Regions from separate parts of the Pseudoflavonifractor sp. An176 genome, predicted to be linked through region 3. Evidence: riboswitches for the same ligand, from Rfam matches in the RefSeq annotation. Region 3 holds a riboswitch; each other region holds the start of a gene.
What was found. A riboswitch is a leader RNA that binds a small molecule or an ion and turns the genes downstream of it on or off. The one in region 3 is predicted to bind ZMP and ZTP.
Positions count from the first base shown of each region.

Region 1: linked by a shared signal. The riboswitch ahead of B5F12_RS05575 (formate--tetrahydrofolate ligase) and the one ahead of B5F12_RS02310 (IMP cyclohydrolase) in region 3 are both predicted to bind ZMP and ZTP.
Region 2: linked by a shared signal. The riboswitch ahead of pflA (pyruvate formate-lyase-activating protein) and the one ahead of B5F12_RS02310 (IMP cyclohydrolase) in region 3 are both predicted to bind ZMP and ZTP.

Region 1 covers NZ_NFKO01000007.1:48,235-51,509, reverse strand. Annotated here, with positions in the region: gene B5F12_RS05575 (formate--tetrahydrofolate ligase) at 1-1,421, opposite strand, end outside; ZMP/ZTP riboswitch at 1,473-1,564, opposite strand; gene B5F12_RS05570 (tetratricopeptide repeat protein) at 1,650-3,275, opposite strand, start outside.
Region 2 covers NZ_NFKO01000018.1:203-3,477, reverse strand. Annotated here, with positions in the region: gene pflB (formate C-acetyltransferase) at 1-856, opposite strand, end outside; gene pflA (pyruvate formate-lyase-activating protein) at 871-1,596, opposite strand; ZMP/ZTP riboswitch at 1,657-1,742, opposite strand; gene B5F12_RS08165 (LCP family protein) at 1,946-3,275, shown strand, end outside.
Region 3 covers NZ_NFKO01000002.1:176,117-179,391, reverse strand. Annotated here, with positions in the region: gene purM (phosphoribosylformylglycinamidine cyclo-ligase) at 1-572, shown strand, start outside; gene purN (phosphoribosylglycinamide formyltransferase) at 576-1,214, shown strand; ZMP/ZTP riboswitch at 1,242-1,320, shown strand; gene B5F12_RS02310 (IMP cyclohydrolase) at 1,376-2,089, shown strand; gene B5F12_RS02305 (phosphoribosylaminoimidazolecarboxamide formyltransferase) at 2,093-3,265, shown strand.

The DNA.
Region 1 (3,275 bases), on a different contig from region 3:
GCCTCCAGACGGGCCAGCTCCTTGGCAGCGGCTGCGGTGTAGTGCACGCCAGCGCCGCCGTACACCTTCTCCACGATGGTCTGAATCTTGTCCTTCAAGGGCAGGTCCAGGTCATAGGCGTAGTGGAAGTCCTGGGGCTGGTCGCACAGGCGCAGCACTTCCTCGGCCAGCTCCAGGCCGCCCTCGCCGCCCTTGCCCCACACCTCGGACAGGGCCACATTGACCCCCAGCTCCTGGCAGCGGGTGCGGATGAGGTTCAGCTCGGCCTCGGTGTCATTGGCGAAGCGGTTGATGGCCACCACGGCGGGCAGGCCGAACACACGGGTGATGTTCTCCACGTGCTTGAGCAAATTGGGCAGGCCACGCTCCAGAGCCTCCAGGTTTTCCGCCCCCAGCTCAGTCTTGGGCACGCCGCCGTTGTACTTCAGAGCCTTGACCGTGGCCACGATGACCACGGCGTCGGGGGTGAGCCCGGCGGCCCGGCACTTGATGTCCAGGAACTTCTCAGCGCCCAGATCGGCGCCGAAGCCCGCCTCGGTGACCACGTAGTCGGCCAGCTTCAAAGCGGTGTCGGTGGCGGAGACGGAGTTGCAGCCGTGGGCAATGTTGGCGAAGGGGCCGCCGTGGACCAGAGCGGGGGTGTGCTCCAGGGTCTGCACCAGGTTAGGCTTGATGGCGTCCTTCAAGAGGGCAGCCATGGCACCCTGGGCCTTCAAATCGGCGGCGGTGACGGGCTTGTCATCGTAGGTGTAGCCCACGATCATGCGGCCCAGCCGCTCCTTCAGGTCGGACAGTCCAGTGGCCAGGCACAGCACGGCCATAATCTCGCTGGCCACGGTGATGTCGAAGCCGTCCTCCCGGGGCACGCCCTGCATCCGGCCACCCAGGCCGTCCACAATGTTGCGCAGCTGGCGGTCGTTCATATCCACGCAGCGGCGCCAGGTGATCTTCTTGACGTCAATGCCCAGGGCGTTGCCCTGCTGAATGTGGTTGTCCAGCATGGCGGCCAGCAGGTTGTTGGCGGCACCGATGGCGTGGAAGTCGCCGGTGAAGTGGAGGTTGATGTCCTCCATGGGCACCACCTGGGCGTAGCCGCCGCCGGCAGCGCCGCCCTTCACGCCGAACACGGGGCCCAGAGAGGGCTCCCGGAGGCAGAGCATCACGTTTTTATCCATGCGGCGCAGGGCATCGGCCAGGCCCACGGAGGTGGTGGTCTTGCCCTCTCCGGCGGGGGTGGGGTTGATGGCGGTGACCAGAATCAGCTTGCCCTTCCGGGGCACATTGCGCAACGGGGTGATGTCGATCTTGGCCTTCACCTTGCCGTAATACTCCAGCAGGTTCTCGTCAATCCCGGCCATGGACGCCACCTGTCCGATGGGCAGCATCTGGGCCTCCTGGGCAATTTGAATGTCTGTTTTCATCTTCCATGCTCCTTCCTGCGCCTCAAAAACAAAAAAAGGGCGCACTGATTTCTCGTGCGCCCAGACGGTCGGCAATACGGCGCACATGGGCGTCGGCTGTACTCCACGTGGTCACTCCACTTCCGTCAGTCATACAGCAGATTTATCTTACCATGCCCGCCCACCCCCGTCAAGGGTTGAATCCGTTGAAATGCCCCCACATCTCAAAGCAGATGTGGGGGCGTTGTGTCATCGGTAGTGGCGGTTGGAGTAGGACACTTTCTTGACCCGGTCGGTAGCATACATCCACGCCTCCTTTTCCGGGCTTTTGAATACCTTGGGGCCAAAACGCACCTCGTCCAATCGAATCTCCTTGTCGATTTCTGTGTACAGGTAGGGGGTGTCACCCTCTCCCGCCGCCAGTTCGCGCTTTCTTGTCACCACCAGGCACCGCACTTCTTTCTCACTGGAATATTCATCATACTTAAAGAGATAGCGCACCTGGTCCAGCATGGCGGTGATATAGGCTAAGGGAATGTCCTGCATTTCCTGCTGTATATCCTTTAAAATGTTCTTTATTTTTCTCAGGTATTTTTTGAGTTTCCTCCCTCTATCCTTGAATTTTCCCTGATCGGTCAGGTATACAATCCGGTAGAGGGGATAGCTGTTTTTCTCCACGTGAAAGGGAATATAGCCCTGGGGGTAGGAATCCTTCACATCAAAAAAGTTCTCGTCAAACTTTAAGCTGCACCCGGTACCCTTGTCAGCGTAGATGGCCCACATATAGATATAGTCGTCCGCAGTACAAAGGCTGGTGAGGTAGACGTTGCGCAAGCTGGAGTCGTTGGGTGCCTCGCCGCCCGGCAGCAGTCCGTATGCCTGTAACGTCTCCGGGGTGCTCCCATACTGCTCCAACAACTTACCAAAGGACTCCCCTTCCGCCGAGTCATTCATGTATGCCACATTGGACAGACGGAACCTGGGCTGCTGTTCCCCCTGGGCCAGGAGTAGCTTTTGCATGGTGCTCATCCGGGTGTAGTGCCAACATGGGTTTTCCCTCAGCTGCGCTCGATTCAAACGCAGGGTCGTTTTGATCTGCTCCATAGTGTCGTGGAGGCGGTAGACATAGGCCAGAAGTTTCCCTTGCCGCTCTCTGTCCACCTCCGACTGTTTCCCCGACTCGGGTTCTTTGTACATTTCCCGAAACTCTGTACTATTCACCAGAGCCTCTACCTGCTGAGAAGCCGCTTCCCATTTCATAGGGCGCAAATAATGAAATGCTTGATATTTATTTTTTCTTTCTTGCTCGTCTGTTATCCTTTCTACGCATCTTGCCAATTCCGCTAAAGCCTGCACGCACAGTTCTCGTGGAAACACTTGGTCAATGTTCAGTACCTGGTTTATTACTTCATCTCTGCTCTTCTTTCCATTTCTAATTAAACACAGTACATACTCCGACTCCACATGGGGGTTGCCAGGCGCAACTTCCCTGGCTTTTTTGGCTAAGGCCACCGCCATCCCCTTGAAGTCCTTGAAGTCCTTGGATTCTGTTTCATTCTCGCCAATTAGCTTTTTTACAAAATCTACATCGATATTTTTTACGTTCTTCTTGAGTCGGCGCAGGCAGCAGGCAGCACCACTCAAGGCTATATAATTGGAGGACTCCTGTTCGACCACTTTTTTAAACTGCTCCAAGGCCTGCTCCACGTTCTCCTGATACAGGTAGCACTGCCCCAAGTCGTTGCATGTGGATATCCATGTAAAATCCCTTCGCAGATAGGGGCCATTCTCATTGTACTCCTGGACCTCCTGATAGCTTTTAATGGCCTCCTGATATTCCCCCAGCATCTGTTGACACCACCCCAAATTTTTCAA
Region 2 (3,275 bases), on a different contig from region 3:
GGTCCAGGTCCCGCTGGATGTAGATGTCCAGGAAGGTGGCGGTGCGGCCCAGAGAGGTGGCGGCACCGTTGTTCTCCTTCACGCCCGCCAGATAGGCCAGGTACAGGTTCTGCACGGCCTCATGGGCGTTCTCGGCGGGGCGGGTGACGTCACAGCCGTAGCGGCTGGCCATGTGGGTGAACTCCTTGAGGGCCCGAATCTGGGTGCTCACTTCCTCCCGCAGGCGGATGCGCTCCTCGGTCATGGGGCCGTCCAGCTCCTCCAGGTCCTTCTGCTTCTCCTCAATGAGGAAGTTGGTGCCGTACAGGGGCACCCGGCGGTAGTCGCCCACCAGGCGGCCACGGCCATAGGCATCGGGCAGACCAGTGAGCAGGCCAGCGGTGCGGGCCAGACGGGTGCGCTTGGGGTAGGCGTCAAACACGCCCTCGTTGTGGGTCTTGCGGTAGAGGCTGAAGTGGCGCTCAATCTCGGGGTCCAGCTCGTAGCCGTACTCGTGGAGGGCGGACTCGGCCATGCGCATACCGCCGTACAGGTTGACAATGCGCTTGAGGGGGGCGTCGGTCTGGAGACCCACAATGACCTCGTTTTCCTGGTCAATGTAGCCGGGCTCGAAGTTGTCGATGCCGGACACCACATGGGTCTCCACGTCGATGATGCCCTTTTTCAGCTCCTCCACAATGAGGGCGTGGGCCTTCTCCCACACCTTGGCGGTGCGGGGGGAGATGGGGGCCAGGAAGCTGTCATCTCCGGTATAGGGGGTGTAGTTCTTCTGAATGAAGTTGCGCACATTCACCAGGTGGCGCCATTCGCCGGTGCGAAAGCCCTCCCAGGCGGTGCAGTTGACATCAATGCTCATGGGAATGTACCTCCTTATAAAATATGGGGAAACGCTCGGTCAAACTTCTCCTGCCACCCGGCCAGAGCGTCCTTGGCCAGGGGCTCCACCCCCTCCAGGGGGTAAGGATATCCCAGGGTATGGTACTTGTGTACTCCCAGGGTGTGATAGGGCAACAGTTCTACCCGGCGCACATGGTGCAAGGTGGAGACAAAGTCCAAAAGCCCTTGCAAATGCTCATCGCCGTCGGTGAGCCCGGGCACCACCACGTGTCGAATCCACAGGGGCACCTCTTGGGCCTGTAATTGGCTGAGAAACGCTCTCCATTCCCCGGTGTCCCGGCCTGTGACCGCTTGGAACCCCTGAGGGGTGTAGTGTTTGATGTCCAGCAGCACCAGGTCGGTGTGGGACAAAATCCGCTCATAGTCCCCCAGACCGCACCCGGCGGTGTCCAGACAGGTGTGAATGCCTTCCTTTTGGCACAGCTCCAGGGCCCGGGCCAAAAACTCCGGCTGCAACAGCGGCTCGCCGCCGGAAAAGGTGACCCCGCCGGTGGCGCCGTAGTAGGATTTGAACCGGCGCAGCTTGGCCACCAGTTCCTCCGGCGTCATCTCCTTGGCGGCAGCGGCGCCACACTCCCAGGTGTCCGGGTTGTGGCAATACTGACACCGCAGCCCACACCCCTGGAGAAACACCACGGTGCGAATGCCGGGGCCGTCCACCAGCCCCATGCTCTCCACAGAGTGAATGCGTCCTTTCATTGTGAACTCCCTTCTTTTTCCATTTGTTGGATAAAGAAAACGACCGACCCACTGGGACCTTTTTCTTGCCCAGACGGTCGGCCGGCTTTCACGATCATACGCCACGTGGTTAATTCCACTTAATACCGCCAGGTGTATGATCACCGTGAGTACAGGCTACTATATCTTGTGTCGTTTGTCAAGCTTCATTTTTATTTCCCATTATTTTTCAATTTCTGACCACTTTTTAAGAACTTCGCAAGGAGTTGTATCGAAGTTGTAAATTCTGCACGCCGCCCCGCCGGAACCGTTGCCATTTCCCCTGTGGCATACTATAATGTGCCATAACAACGACAAGGAGATGTGCCACATGGCAAAACGATACAAAAGGAAACAAGCTCATTCCGGTCTGGAGACCGTGGTCAATCTGCTGGCCCTGCTGTTGTTTGTCGTTCTCGGCATCGGCTTTGTGGCCGCGCTCTTCTTCACCCACATGCTCACCCCCCTGCTGTTGGCCCTGATTGCGGCGGCAGTGGTGGTGGCCGTAGTGGTGGTGTTTGCTCTGCGGTTCAGCCGCGGCCCCGCCAAGCGCACGGCGGGCTCGGTGCTGTCCGTGGTGTTCTGTCTGGTGTTCGCCGTGGGCATTGTCTATGCCCGGGTAGGCCTGGACACCCTGGACCGGGTCACCAACCCGGAGGCCCAGACCCTGGCCATGTCCGTGTATGTGCGGGGAGATGATACCCGCAGCATGGACGAGCTGCTCCAGCACCCCTTTGGCATGCTCAGCGCCGACCAGACCGACACTCAGGCGGCGGTGAAACAGCTGGACGCCAAGTACAGCGTCACCCTCACCCCCCAGGGCTATCCCGAAGCAACCAAGCTGGTGGATGCCCTCAACAACAAGGAAATCGATGCCATTTTGGTCAACCAGAGCCACATGACCGTGCTGGACGACCTGGAGGAGTACATGGACGTGATGCAGAGTCTGCGCATGGTGGACACCATTCAGGTGCCCCTCCAGGCCAGCGCCGCTCCCCAGCCCACCACCGCTCCCGCCATTCCCCTGGACCAGCCCTTTACCGTATATATCAGCGGCAGCGACTCCCGAAGCAGCGATATCTCCACCTCGGGCAACAGCGATGTGAACATCATCGCCACCATCAACCCCAAGACCCACCAGGTACTGCTGGTGTCCACTCCCCGGGACTACTTCATCCCCCTGTCCTTCTCCAATGGGGTCCCGGACAAGCTCACCCACGCCGGGGGCCGGGGCATTGAGGAGAGTATCAAAACTCTGGAAATGCTCTACGACATAGAGCTGGACTACTACTTTAAGGTCAACTTCGCCGGATTTGAGGGCATCATTGACGCCCTGGGCGGCATTGACGTGTACTCGGACTACGACTTCGAGTCCTATATCTCCGACTACACCTATGAAAAGGGCGTCAACCACATGGACGGCGAGAAGGCCCTGTACTTCGTCCGGGAGCGGTACAACCTCCCCAAGGGTGACTTCCAGCGGGGCATCCATCAGATGCGGATGATCGAGGCCGTGGCCAACAAGGTTCTCTCCCCCGCCATTCTCACCCAGTACCTCCCCTTCATGGATGCCGTGGGCAACTGCTTCCGCACCAGCATCCCCTCCGACTTCATCACCGATATGGTGCAAAACCAGCTGCAAAACGGCGGGGACTGGAACA
Region 3 (3,275 bases):
CTGGGTTCTCCGTTGGCATGGTGGACGAGGAGAAGATCATCGACGGCAAGTCCCTCAGCGAAGGCGACGTGCTCATCGGTCTGGCCTCCTCTGGCGTGCACTCCAACGGCTTCTCCCTGGTGCGTAAGGTCTTCGACGTGGAGCACGCCGACCTGAAGACCCCCATGGATGAGCTGAACGGCAAGAGCCTGGGCGAGGCCCTGCTGGAGCCCACCCGCATCTATGTCAAGGCCGTGAAGGCCGTGCTGGGCGCTGGCGTGGATGTCCACGCCGTCAGCCACATCACCGGCGGCGGCTTCTATGAGAATGTGCCCCGCATGATGGTGGACGGCCTCACCGCTCAGATCAAGCTGGACTCCTTCCCCACCCTGCCCATCTTCTCCCTCATCCAGAAGGCGGGCAACATCCCCGCTCGGGATATGTACAACACCTTCAACATGGGCATCGGCATGATTCTGGCCGTCCCCGCCGCCCAGGCTCAGGCCGCTCTGGACGCCCTGGCCGCAGCTGGCGAGACCGCCTACCAGATCGGCAGCGTGGTCGCTGGCGAGGCTGGCGTGGAGCTGGTGTAATCCATGGGAACACGTATTGCCGTTTTGGTGTCCGGCGGCGGCACCAACCTGCAAGCCCTCATTGACGCCCAGGCCCGGGGCGAGCTGGGCGGCGGCACCATTGCCGCCGTCATCTCCTCCAAGGCCGGGGTATACGCCCTGGAACGGGCGGAGAAGGCGGGGATTCCCCACTATGTCATCCCCCGCAAGGAGTATCCCTCCAACCAGGCCATGACCCAGGCGCTGGTGGCCAAGCTCCGTGAGCTGGACATTGACCTGGTGGTGCTGGCAGGCTTTATGATCATTCTCACCGAAGAGATGGTGCAGGCCTACCCCAACGCCATCTTGAACGTCCACCCCGCCCTCATCCCCTCCTTCTGTGGAGAGGGCTGCTACGGTCTCCACGTCCACGAGAAGGCCCTGGAGTACGGAGTGAAAGTGTCCGGCGCCACCGTCCACTTTGTCTCGGAGGAGTGCGACGGCGGCCCCATCGTGCTGCAAAAGGCTGTGGCTGTGGAGGAGGGGGACACCCCCGAGACCTTGCAGCGGCGCATCATGGAGCAGGCCGAGTGGCACATCCTGCCCCAAGCCGTCTCCCTGTTCTGCCAAGATCGGCTCCATGTAGAGGGCCGAGTGGTCCACATTCTGCCCCCGCAAGCTTGACAAAAGCGCTCAGGGCATGATATAGTTAACAGGCTATATGACTGACGGAAGTGGGTTGACCACAGGGAGTATAGCCGTAGAAATGCCGACCGTCTGGGCGCACCTATTTTGTGGATAGGTGCGCCCTTTTTCTTTGACCAACACTTTGAGGAGGTACCACTATGACAACTTTGGATCTGTGCCAGGAGCTGTCCCGCAACCCTTACCCCGGCCGGGGCATCGTGCTGGGCCGCACCGCTGACAACAAGCACGCGGTGATCGCCTACTTCATCATGGGCCGCAGCGAAAACAGCCGCAACCGTATCTTTGAGGAGACGGACGACGGCATCCGCACCCGGGCCTATGACGAGAGCAAGATGACCGATCCCTCCCTGATCATCTATCACCCCGTGCGCCAGGTGGGCGAGGACACCATCGTCACCAACGGCGACCAGACCGACACCATTCAGCAGGGCCTGCTGGCTGGCAAGACCTTTGCTGAGTCCCTGCGCTCCCGCTGCTTCGAGCCCGATCCCCCCAACTACACCCCTCGCATCTCCGGTCTGCTCCTCAAGGACGGCAGCTACAAGCTGTCCATTCTGAAGTCCGCCTACGGCAACCCTGACTGCAACCTGCGCTACTTCTACGAGTACGACGCACCCCTGCCCGGCACCGGACACTTCATCCACACCTATCAGGAGAACCTGGACCCCCTGCCCTCCTTTGAGGGTGAGCCCCGTCTGGTGGCCATCACCGCCCCCGACGCCGAGACTCTGGCCGGGGACCTGTGGCTGTCCCTCAACGACGAGAACAAGGTCTCTCTCTTCGTCCGCTACATCGACCTGGAGACCGGAGACTGTGAGACTTCCATCATCAACAAACACTGGGAGGTTTAATCCATGACTGAACTGGAACTGAAATACGGCTGTAACCCCAACCAAAAGCCCGCCCGCATCTACATGGACGAGGGTGAGCTGCCCATCACCGTGCTCAACGGCAAGCCCGGCTACATCAACTTCATGGACGCCCTCAACTCCTGGCAGCTGGTGAAGGCCCTGAAGAAGGCCACCGGCCTGCCCGCCGCCGCCTCCTTCAAGCACGTCTCCCCCGCCGGTGCCGCTCTGGGCACTCCCCTCACCGACGTGGAGAAGCAGATCTACTTCGCCGACGGCTTTGACACCTCCCCCATCGCCTGCGCCTACATCAAGGCCCGTGGCGCGGATCGTCTGTGCTCCTACGGCGACTGGGCCGCCCTGTCCGACGTGTGCGATGAGGCCACCGCCCGGTTCCTGGCCATGGAAGTCTCCGACGGCATCATCGCTCCCGGCTACACCGACGAGGCCCTGGCCATTCTCAAGACCAAGAAGAAGGGCAACTACAACGTGGTGCAGATTGACCCCAACTACGAGCCCGCCCCCATTGAGACCCGCCACATCTACGGCATCACCTTCCAGCAGGGCTACAACAACTTCGAGATCAACGAGAGCCTGCTGGACAACATCGTCACCGAGAACAAGGAGCTGCCCGAGGCCGCCCGCCACGACCTGCTGCTGGCCCTGCTGACTCTGAAGTACACCCAGTCCAACTCCGTGTGCTACGTCAAGAACGGCCAGACCATCGGTGTGGGCGCTGGTCAGCAGAGCCGCATCCACTGCACTCGTCTGGCTGGCTCCAAGGCGGACAACTGGATGCTGCGCCAGCATCCCAAGGTTTTGGGCCTCCAGTTTGTGGACAACATCCGCCGTCCCAACCGGGACAACGCCATCGACGTGTACATCTCCGACGAGTACGAGGACGTGCTGGCCGAGGGCGTGTGGCAGGAGACCTTCAAGGTCAAGCCCGAGCCCCTGACCCGTGAGGAGAAAAAGGCCTGGATTGCCCAGATGCACGGCGTGTCCGTGGGCTCCGACGCCTTCTTCCCCTTCGGCGACAACGTGGAGCGGGCCCGCAAGTCCGGCGTGGAGTACATCGCCCAGCCCGGCGGCTCCATTCGGGACGACAACGTCATCGAAACCTGCAACAAGTATGGAATCGTCATGGCCTTCACCGGCATGCGCCTGTTCCACCACTAAGAGGAGGGTC